DNA from 3 places in the Prochlorococcus sp. MIT 1318 genome. Region 1 is predicted to be linked to each of the others. Evidence: predicted binding sites of a transcription regulator. Region 1 holds the regulator's gene; each other region holds the start of a gene.
What was found. Region 1 encodes NtcA, which controls nitrogen genes in cyanobacteria. Its sites were predicted from a motif close to GTANCNNNNGNTAC; they were not measured.

Region 1 (3,191 bases):
GGCGAAAGATCAAAAACTCCTTCGCAGAGAGCCTTAGGTCATAACCAAAGGAAGAACAGCCAAAGCTCAGTACAGGCCGTTGATGCTGCTCAGGATCAAGATGTCGAATCAGTCCGGCTTGAAAGGGTTCAAGCATCCCTGCTGCGGCCTGTTCGGTGATCCAACGATCGTTTTTAAGCATTAGAAACCACGACGCAACTCAGTGACCTGATCAGCCATTGCCATCAGGATCGATGGCATGACTGAGCCAGTCAAGATGACATCCATCGACCCGGGGCGCTGTTCCAGAGTTGATAACACATCAGCTTCATCGAGATAACCAAGAGCAATCGCCAGACCAACCTCATCCAACACCATTTGATCCAAATCACTCGCCATGATGCGATCCCGACATTCATGCCAAATGGCCTCCACGGCCTCAGGCGCGCTGGAGCCAACGGCAAGCGTTGAAGCAGGCTCAGATAGACAGCCAGGAACCGCCGGGCGCAGCCACTCAAGTCGCCCACATAGGCGCACACGCCCATCTGGGCCTTGGTCTACTCCTCCCTTGAGGAACTGAGCCACCAACACACGACTTCCCAGCCCAGCCGCTCTTAACGCCTGACTCAAGACAACAGAAAAACTGCCTCGATAGGGGGCTGTATAAACCTGAAGCTGCCCTTCAGGAGCTACCAGATGCAGCAAACGCCTATCAGCAACTACTGCCAAAGACAGGCTCCCATCACTCTCCTGCGAGCGATGGTCCGTCATGCACGGATCCACGGAGCGATGACTAGGGCTCAGGCTGGCAGTCATAAAAGTCTCAATCGCCCCGACAAAACCAGCAGAAATCAAATGTAGCGGTGGGAAGCTGCTTAACAAGGCTCTTGACACTATCCATGGTGTAAAAGCACCTGTTTCTGCCAGGCTCAGTTCATCTCAACCACCAACAGCACGATGCTCACATCCCCCCAGCCACGTGCTGACGGCCGCCTTGCTGACGTGATGCGGCCCCTTCAGATCACATGGGATCCAATGGGCTTTGCCCTGAGTTCGTTAATCATCCGCACTGGTCGCACCTCAGTGCTCTGCAGTGTTTGCGTTGAAGAAGGTGTACCCCGCTGGCGCAAAGGCCAAGGCAAAGGCTGGCTCAGCGCCGAGTACCGCCTTCTGCCTGGGTCTACTCCGCAAAGACAGAACCGTGAACTGCTCAAGCTTTCCGGACGCACTCAAGAAATTCAACGCCTCATTGGCCGCAGCCTGCGCGCCGTGATCGACATGGCCGCTCTTGGGGAAACCACCCTGCGAATTGATTGTGACGTCATTCAGGCCGATGCCGGCACACGTACAGCCTCCATCACCGGCGCTTGGATTGCCTTAAAACGAGGCTGCGATCGCTTGCTGGAACAAGGGCTGCTCACGCATCAACCCGTCATCGAGCAAGTTGCTGCAGTATCCGTTGGTTTAGTGGAGAGTTATCCCCTTCTCGACCTCGACTACAGCGAAGACTCCAGGGCTGATGTGGATCTAAACGTGGTAATGGGCTCCAATGGGCACCTATTGGAGCTGCAGGGCACCGCTGAAGGGGCTCCATTCAGCAGGCATCAACTCAACGACTTGCTGAATCTGGCAGAACCCGGTCTGCAACACCTACAAGCCTTCCAACGTTCGGCGTTAATGCAAGAAGACTAAAAACCGTCACCATTGCTACATGGTGGTGGAGGTCCACTCCCTAACTTCATATTTCTGCCGTTTGCTGCGCAGCCATGGCCGGCGTCATCCGCGGCTTCAGCCGTTACGCCCAGCAACCCTATGTTCAAGGATCAGGAAGTATGGCCAACTCGCCTGCTCCAACCCAGAAAACCCTTCTGGAAGTCATCCGTGAACTGGATGGCGCCAGCAACGAAATGGTGGAGCGTTCCAAAACCATCTTCTTTCCTGGCGATCCTGCCGAAAAGGTTTATCTCATTCGACGCGGCGCCGTTCGGCTATCTCGGGTCTATGAATCTGGTGAAGAGATCACCGTGGCATTACTGCGTGAAAACAGCCTATTTGGCGTGCTTTCTCTGCTCACAGGCCATCGCTCGGACCGTTTTTATCACTCCGTAGCCTTCACCCGAGTGGAAATGATCACAGCGCCAGCCACCTCAGTTCGCCAGGCGATCGAAAACGACACCAGCGTGGGGTTACTTCTGCTGCAGGGTCTCTCAAGTCGAATCTTGCAAACCGAGACCATGATCGAAACCCTCACTCACCGCGACATGTCATCAAGGCTTGTGAGTTTCTTACTAGTCCTCTGCCGGGATTTCGGGGTTCCAGGGGAACAAGGAATCACCATTGACCTACGCCTCTCACATCAGTCCATCGCTGAAGCAATCGGCTCGACTCGCGTCACCATTACTCGCCTGTTGGGAGACCTTCGCAATTCAGGTCTAGTGCAAATCGATCGCAAGAAAATCACCGTTCTGGATCCGATTGCCCTTGCTAAAAAATTCAACTGATCCCCGTCCCAGTCCAGGATGGTGAAACGGGTTGACACTATTCCTGATCCCACCCGCCCATTGTCGTGACCGGCTGGCTGCTGATCCTCTCCCTACTCGTCCTCGGTGGTGTGCTCTCCACCCTCGGCGATCGACTTGGCAGCCGTGTAGGCAAAGCAAGGCTGAGCCTGTTCAATCTCAGACCGCGAAGGACAGCCGTATTCATCACCGTTCTCACTGGCAGCCTGATTAGCGCCCTGTCCCTAGGACTGATGCTGCTAGTCAGTCGACAACTGCGAGTAGGACTTTTTGAACTGGATGACCTTCAGGCCAAACTCCAACAAAGCCGCGATGCCCTCAATTCAAGTCGGTCGGCCCAGTTCAATGCCGAGCTTGATCTCAAGCAGGCCAGGTCGGACAGCAATCAGGTTCAGAATGAACTAAAGGAAGCCAAAAAGCGAGCTGCCGCCCTTCGCAACGAACTCGCACCACTACAAAAACAAAGACAACAGCTCGAGGCGGAACGAGCTCGTCTCAGTCGCGACATTTCCAAAAAAGATGCCGACATCCGCCGAACGGAAGTTGAACTAGCCAATGTTCGCAGCAGAATTAGCGCGGCTGAAAAAGAACTGAAGCAGCTCGAGACCAACCTCATTGCCTTACGTCGAGGGGATGTTGTGCTTAGCAGTGGGCAGCAACTTGCCGCAGCCACCCTGCGGCTCGATAACCCCA
Region 2 (3,191 bases), 440 kb from region 1:
ATGGCCCAGCGATATCTCCTAATCTAAACGCTAAATTCAACATCTACCTTTAGGTTGCTAAGTCATAGATCAAGTCTTGATCGGCATCATAACCTCAGCCGGCTGAGGAGCACACGCTGCCACCTGTTCATCAACTACTGCACCCACAATCACAATCGACGGCGCTGCAAACCCTTCGCTCTGCACCCTTTGAACCAACTGTTCCAAGGGAGCTTTGAGGTAGCGCTGACCTACGACAGTGCCCTGTTGAATGATTGCTGCGGACGTAGCTGGATCGAGGCCACCGGCAATCAACTCTTCGACGATATAAGCAAGGTTATGCAAACCCATATAAATCACCAGGCTGTCACTTGCGCTAGCAAGATCCTTCCAATTCACAGAAGGGCGCTGTTTGTCGATCTTCTCGTGACCTGTCACAAAGGTGACAGAACTACCACCACAACGATGGGTCAGAGGAATACCCACATAGGCCGGCGCAGCCATCCCCGCTGTAATCCCAGGGACCACCTCCACCGATACCCCATGACTCTGCAAATAGGCGGCCTCCTCACCACCCCGCCCAAACAGAAAAGGATCACCACCTTTTAGGCGTACTACACAGGAATGACGCTGAGCCAATTCAACAAGCAACTCATTTGTCTTGGACTGTGGGACCCAATGACGTTCTCGACGTTTACCAACAAAATGCCGTTCACAAGACTCGGGCACTAACTCGAGTACTTCCTTAGGCACCAGAGCATCGTGAACCAAGGCTCCGCACTGGCGAAGCAGACGATAAGCCTTCAGTGTGAGCAAATCAGGATCACCAGGGCCTGCACCCACCAAATACACAGTGCCAAAGTCCAAAGAGCTCATGGCAATGCAGCCAGCAAATCAATCAAACCCAATCGAAATAACTCAATCTCAAGTAGGGAAGTCATCACCCCAGAATCGCGCAGCGTCTGCGTCATCTGGATTGGCGCCAAGGCAAGGAAAAGAGGCGTGGATGCCTCCTTCGCTGAAGCGACATCAGCATGCCAGTCGTCCCAGGAAAGCATGGGCAACGCCAGCCGCTGCTGCAGCAAACTTAAATAGCGATGAGCAACACCCTGGCGAAGGGGATGGTGAACCAAAACAAGAGAGCCATCACGACAATCCTGACGCTGCACCCACTCCTGTAACAATCGCCACCAAGAGGGCCAGGCACCCAAGAAAGGCACCAACCTGGTGTTCACACCCTGTTGCTGAAGTCGCTGACGAATCAACGGCACATCCTCTCGAACATGAGAACCAGGCAGCAACAACAAAGGAACCAGCCAAATAGGATCTGCACTCTGCTCATGGCGATCAGTAGCCGTTAAGGCCTCTACCAGCACAGGTGTGCCACGACGTTGCGCGACCTGCAGAGCAAAAGAACGCACACAAGAAGGAACATACCCACCAGCACGGCCATGCACGATCAAACGCAAAGCGCGCTTACAACCAACCTGCTCATGCTTTCGTAACAACGGCCACGGATCTAAGACATCCGAAACTGGTGAAGTCATTCCAGTCTTAATAGTCGACTGCAACCATGGCATCCCGTCGCTATCGAACACAGTCGCAAACTCGGTTGAGGACGAGTGGTCGCCAAGGCAGACAGGGTGCAACCCGCTCAAAACGCTTTAACAGTGACTTCGAAAGGGATTTAGCTGCCATGAACCGTGTGTGGAAAATGCTCAGACAAGGCACAATCCGCTGGTTGGGAGAGATAGGCCGCCAATACTGAAATCACTTAAAATTTATACACAGCAACCATAAAGAAGGAAACTTGTGCACCTAGATGTATCGATAAACACCAAATCTTGAATTTCACACAAATGCTCAGTTTTGTTCAATCTGATACCGCCAATACCCTCTTCATTGAGGCTTAATGACTCCATTCGCAGCGTGACCTGAATCCTCAACACCCCTGGCTCAGTCAAATCAGCCGGGCTCAGAATGTATACAAAGACACCAAATCTTGAATTTCACACAAATGCTCAGTTTTGTTCAATCTGATACCGCCAATGCCCTCTTCCATCAGGCTTAATGACTCCATTCGCAACTTACCCTTACTTCAATAATCGCAGAGTCTAAAAACCATGGGCATCGAATAAGCGAATAAAGTTTAAAAAACATGATCACTTCTTTTCAAGTTTAATTTCAACAAAATGTCATGGTTATTAGCTCTCCTGCTAAACAATTTCTCCAAGGAAAGAAGCTCAACAAAATTGAGCAAAACAAAGCTTTTAAAGATGGCTTAGATGTTGGTGATGAACTTGAAACCTTTGCTCAGGTTGGTTGGGAACAGGTCGATAAAACAGACCTCGAACTGCGCCTGAAATGGTATGGAATGTTCTGGCGACCGAAAACTCCTGGCAAGTTCATGCTACGGCTAAGGATACCCAATGGTGTTCTCAATAGCCACCAAATAAAAGTAGTGGCCTCAATCGTGGGTCGCTACGGAGAAGACGGCAGTTGCGACATCACAACACGCCAAAACCTACAACTTCGTGGTGTTTTACTGAGTGATCTTCCCGAAATCCTCAGACGTCTTGAAGAGGCAGGCCTCAACACAATCCAATCAGGTTTTGATAACCCACGCAATGTCACAGGAAATCCACTGGCTGGGATTGACCCTCTTGAAATTGTTGATACTCGCCCTTACACAACTGAACTACAAAATTTCCTCACGAATCAAGGAAAAGGAAACCATGAATTCTCCAACCTTCCCCGCAAATGGAATACGGCAGTTGCAGGGGCCCGCGATAATTTCCTGCTCCATAACGACATCATCTTCCATCCAGTGGAACACGATGGGGTGATGGGTTTCGGCGTCTGGCTCGGAGGGATCCTCTCCTCGCAGATGAATGACTATGCGCTGCCTTTAAATGCCTGGGTTAAACCCAATGAAATCTGTCGGCTCACCGGCACTATTCTAACGCTATGGCGAGATAACGGTGAGCGTAACAATCGCCCTAAGGGCAGGTTTCGCATGTACCTCGACAGCGTGGGCATCGAAGCGTTTCGCACCATGGTGGCGGAAAAATTTGGACCGCTAACTCCTGATCCCGGTTCTGTATTTGACGACAAGCCTCGCTCTTTTTACGGAATCCACCCTCAGAAACAAACAGGTCTTCACTACGCCGGCATGCATGTACCGGTTGGACGATTACGCGCAGAAGATCTTC
Region 3 (3,191 bases), 440 kb from region 1:
ATCATTGGCGGGATGGTGTTTATTGGCATGCTCTTCTACAGCACCCATCGCACCCAAATGAGCAACGTACTGCCGACGGTTCACGATGAGAAGCTGGAACGTGAACTCGCAGCCGAACTAGGCGCACGCTGATCTAGAACATTCATGAGCTTCGATGAAGCCGTTCTCTGGGAACGTCTCAATAAAGTAGGTAAGACTCCTCTAGAATCAGACTGGCTGGGGAATGTTTACTGCCCCAGCCTTTCTGCTGATCTGCGTAAAGCCTTAGCCGAAAGACTGGGTTTACTTGGTGATGATGGCTGGGGAATATTAAAAACCCTGCTTAAGCAACATGGTAAGCAGTCCGAACTCATCCATGCAGCTGGCCTCTGCCATCAACCTGAGGCTCGAGACTGGCTCATCCAACAACTTGGTGATCAAGAAGAACTGGAGCTCGAGGTACTACAAGCAATGGCCTGCTGGGGAGCAATCGTGCCAACTTTGCTTATAAAAAGAATTTTCAGAGAACCTTCCCAAGCAATGCGCATGGCTGGTCTGGAGTTGTTGAACTTCAAGGCATACCAACTCAGCGATGACGAGCTGCTGAACCTCCTTGACGACCTCCTCAACGACATACGCGATCCGGTGGTGTTAAGCACCATTCGAATTCTGCAACGACGCGATGGTGTCGACATCAGCAACCGCATTGCCGAAGTGGCAAGAAAAGGTTCCGAAGCTACAACACGAGCAGCATTACTAGCCCTGGGCTGCATCGGCACATCCAGCAGTCAATCAAACCTGTTCAAGCTCAGCCAAAGTCTGCCGACTGATCTCCATCGAGACCTAGCCAAAAAACAACTTGCTCAGCAATACAGATCATGGCAATAAATCCATAGCCAACGGATACGCCAATATGGGTTATTGAATCAAAAAGAGAATGATGGTAATAAAGGAAAACTGCAATCCAAGCAAAAGCAATCGTATCTGATGATTCATTTCATTGACACCAATCAACTACTGAAAAGCAGAACTACGGTGCCACAAAAGCACTCTTACTCTTAGATGAATCTTCTATGCAAGATGCATGACGAGCCCTTGCAATCAAAAGCCCGATAATCAAATAAAAAATAGCATAAAACCAGTCTCGGCGTTGATCAATACCCCAGCGCAAAAACTTTGGAGATTCGAACATTGCACTTAGAAAATATAACTACGCTGAAATGCAAACAGCCTCGCTTTATCGTTGCAGTGATTCCTAAAGCCCAACGGAGGCAATTAGGCCTGTGCCAAGCAGACATGTCACAAGGATGTCTTAATCGCTACTCCACGCAGCTACATGACTACAGAAAGATCCAATGAGTTCCCGCAATCAATCGTGACCACATGCCCCGAATTATCCGGCCGTGAACGCTTCAAAGCCCACCTCAGGAAGGTGGGAAGTGGAGAGCAAACCAGTCGTGGCATGAGCCGTGAAGAATCAGCTGATGCCTTGCATCTCATCCTTACAGCCCAAGCCAGCCCTGCTCAAATTGGCGCCTTCCTCATCGCCCATCGCATTCGTCGACCCGAGCCCCAGGAACTCGCCGGCATGCTCGATACATACAGAGTGCTTGGGCCCAAACTGAAATCAGCCAATGGCCAGAAACGACCCATTTGCTTTGGGATGCCATTCGACGGCCGCAAGCGAACAGCCCCGATTTATCCGCTCACAGCACTGATCCTACTCAACGCTGGTCAACCCGTCGTCTTGCAAGGGGGGCAGCGTATGCCAATCAAATATGGCGTCACCACAGAAGAGTTATTCAAAGTCTTAGGGCTACAACTCCAAGGCCTATCAATAGCAAACCTAGAAGCTGGCTTTCAACAACATGGTCTGGCACTGATTTACCAGCCAGATCACTTCCCGCTAGCCGAAAGCTTGATCAGTTATCGCGATGACATCGGCAAGCGACCGCCTGTGGCCAGTTTGGAGCTGCTTTGGACAGCACATCAAGGAAAGCATTTACTCGTCAGCGGCTTCGTGCATCCCCCCACCGAAGAGCGGGCCTGGAAAGCCCTTGCGCTAGCAGGTGAAACAAATCTCGTGACTGTGAAAGGGCTCGAAGGAAGCACAGACCTTCCCATCAGTCGAGCTTGCATCACATCCCGATTTCAAAATGGCAAGCCAGAACGACTCATCCTCCACCCCCGTAACCATGGCTGCTTTAGCCAAGACGTTGAGTGGAGCAACCTGACGGAGTGGAGCGAGCAAGCAATGGAAGCTCTGCACAATCGCGGGCCATTAAGTCAGCCCCTCCTCTGGAATGCTGGTACCTACCTATGGCTAGCTGGCCTGGCCGACAACCTCGATGAAGGTATCGCTCATGCTGAAAAGTGTCTGCAATCAGGCTTAGCCCAAACCACGCTTGAGCAGCTCATTGCTTGGAGAGAGGCCATCATTTGAAGCGAGCCTGTAGGTTTTTCGCCATGCGATAACGATCGAAACTCACACCTCCGATCTGAATCACTTCCTTAGCCATTTCAATCCAGCCCCACTTCAACAGCAAAGGGTGACTACACAAACTGGCTTCCGTCACCAAGATTAGCTCTCCTTCCTGCAAGGCTTCAGCTTCCACCTGTTCAAGCAACGCAGTGGCATGGCCACAACGAGCAGACCGGCCCCGGCAATACAGCAGCGCCAAACGATCAGAGGGATAACGAAGAGCGAAAGCCTCAACCTCGTCGTTCTCAAGACTCAACCACCCGCGTCCTTCGATCAGTGGCCGATCCAGAACTCCTGGTAACCAGGCCAAGGCTGCCCATGCACTGATCTGAACAGGGGAATACAAGCCTCCCCCTTGAGATTCAATCGCATCGGCATAAATCTCCCTGACAACAAAATGATCAGTTTTTGTAAGGGGTCTTAAGCGGCGACCAGTCACAAGAGCCTGCCATTTAGATCAATGGCGTCAAGTCTCTATGGGATCGTGACATTCATCCTGACTCATTCCCAATTGCGCCGACCACAGATTCCCATCTTTCTCTGTGCCTTTGTCACTCTGTTGAACGATCGCCTAGGTGAAACCCTCTTACTGCCATTACTTCCATACCTGCCAGGACGCTTCACAGACAGCGGCACAATCCTGGGGCTACTTGGAGGTACTTATGCATTGGCTCAATTCGTCGTGGCTCCCCTAATTGGAGCTCTCAGTGATCGTTTTGGCCGCAAACCA

Region 2: a site for NtcA is predicted at 1,804-1,817, ahead of SIB66_RS03275 (CbiX/SirB N-terminal domain-containing protein). Genes of this name have one in related genera too.
Region 3: a site for NtcA is predicted at 1,289-1,302, ahead of SIB66_RS03300 (anthranilate phosphoribosyltransferase family protein). Genes of this name have one in related genera too.

What each region holds. Positions count from the first base shown of each region.
Region 1 covers NZ_CP138958.1:186,828-190,018, forward strand. Annotated here, with positions in the region: gene dcd (dCTP deaminase) at 1-181, opposite strand, end outside; gene SIB66_RS01070 (cob(I)yrinic acid a,c-diamide adenosyltransferase) at 181-795, opposite strand; gene rph (ribonuclease PH) at 937-1,671, shown strand; gene ntcA (global nitrogen regulator NtcA) at 1,746-2,480, shown strand; gene SIB66_RS01085 (DUF3084 domain-containing protein) at 2,546-3,191, shown strand, end outside.
Region 2 covers NZ_CP138958.1:623,792-626,982, forward strand. Annotated here, with positions in the region: gene ureC (urease subunit alpha) at 1-27, shown strand, start outside; gene cobA (uroporphyrinogen-III C-methyltransferase) at 70-855, opposite strand; gene SIB66_RS03275 (CbiX/SirB N-terminal domain-containing protein) at 852-1,637, opposite strand; gene SIB66_RS03280 (ferredoxin--nitrite reductase) at 2,177-3,191, shown strand, end outside.
Region 3 covers NZ_CP138958.1:628,609-631,799, forward strand. Annotated here, with positions in the region: gene SIB66_RS03290 (formate/nitrite transporter family protein) at 1-132, shown strand, start outside; gene SIB66_RS03295 (hypothetical protein) at 145-867, shown strand; gene SIB66_RS03300 (anthranilate phosphoribosyltransferase family protein) at 1,316-2,422, shown strand; gene SIB66_RS03305 (GNAT family N-acetyltransferase) at 2,415-2,900, opposite strand; gene SIB66_RS03310 (MFS transporter) at 2,922-3,191, shown strand, end outside.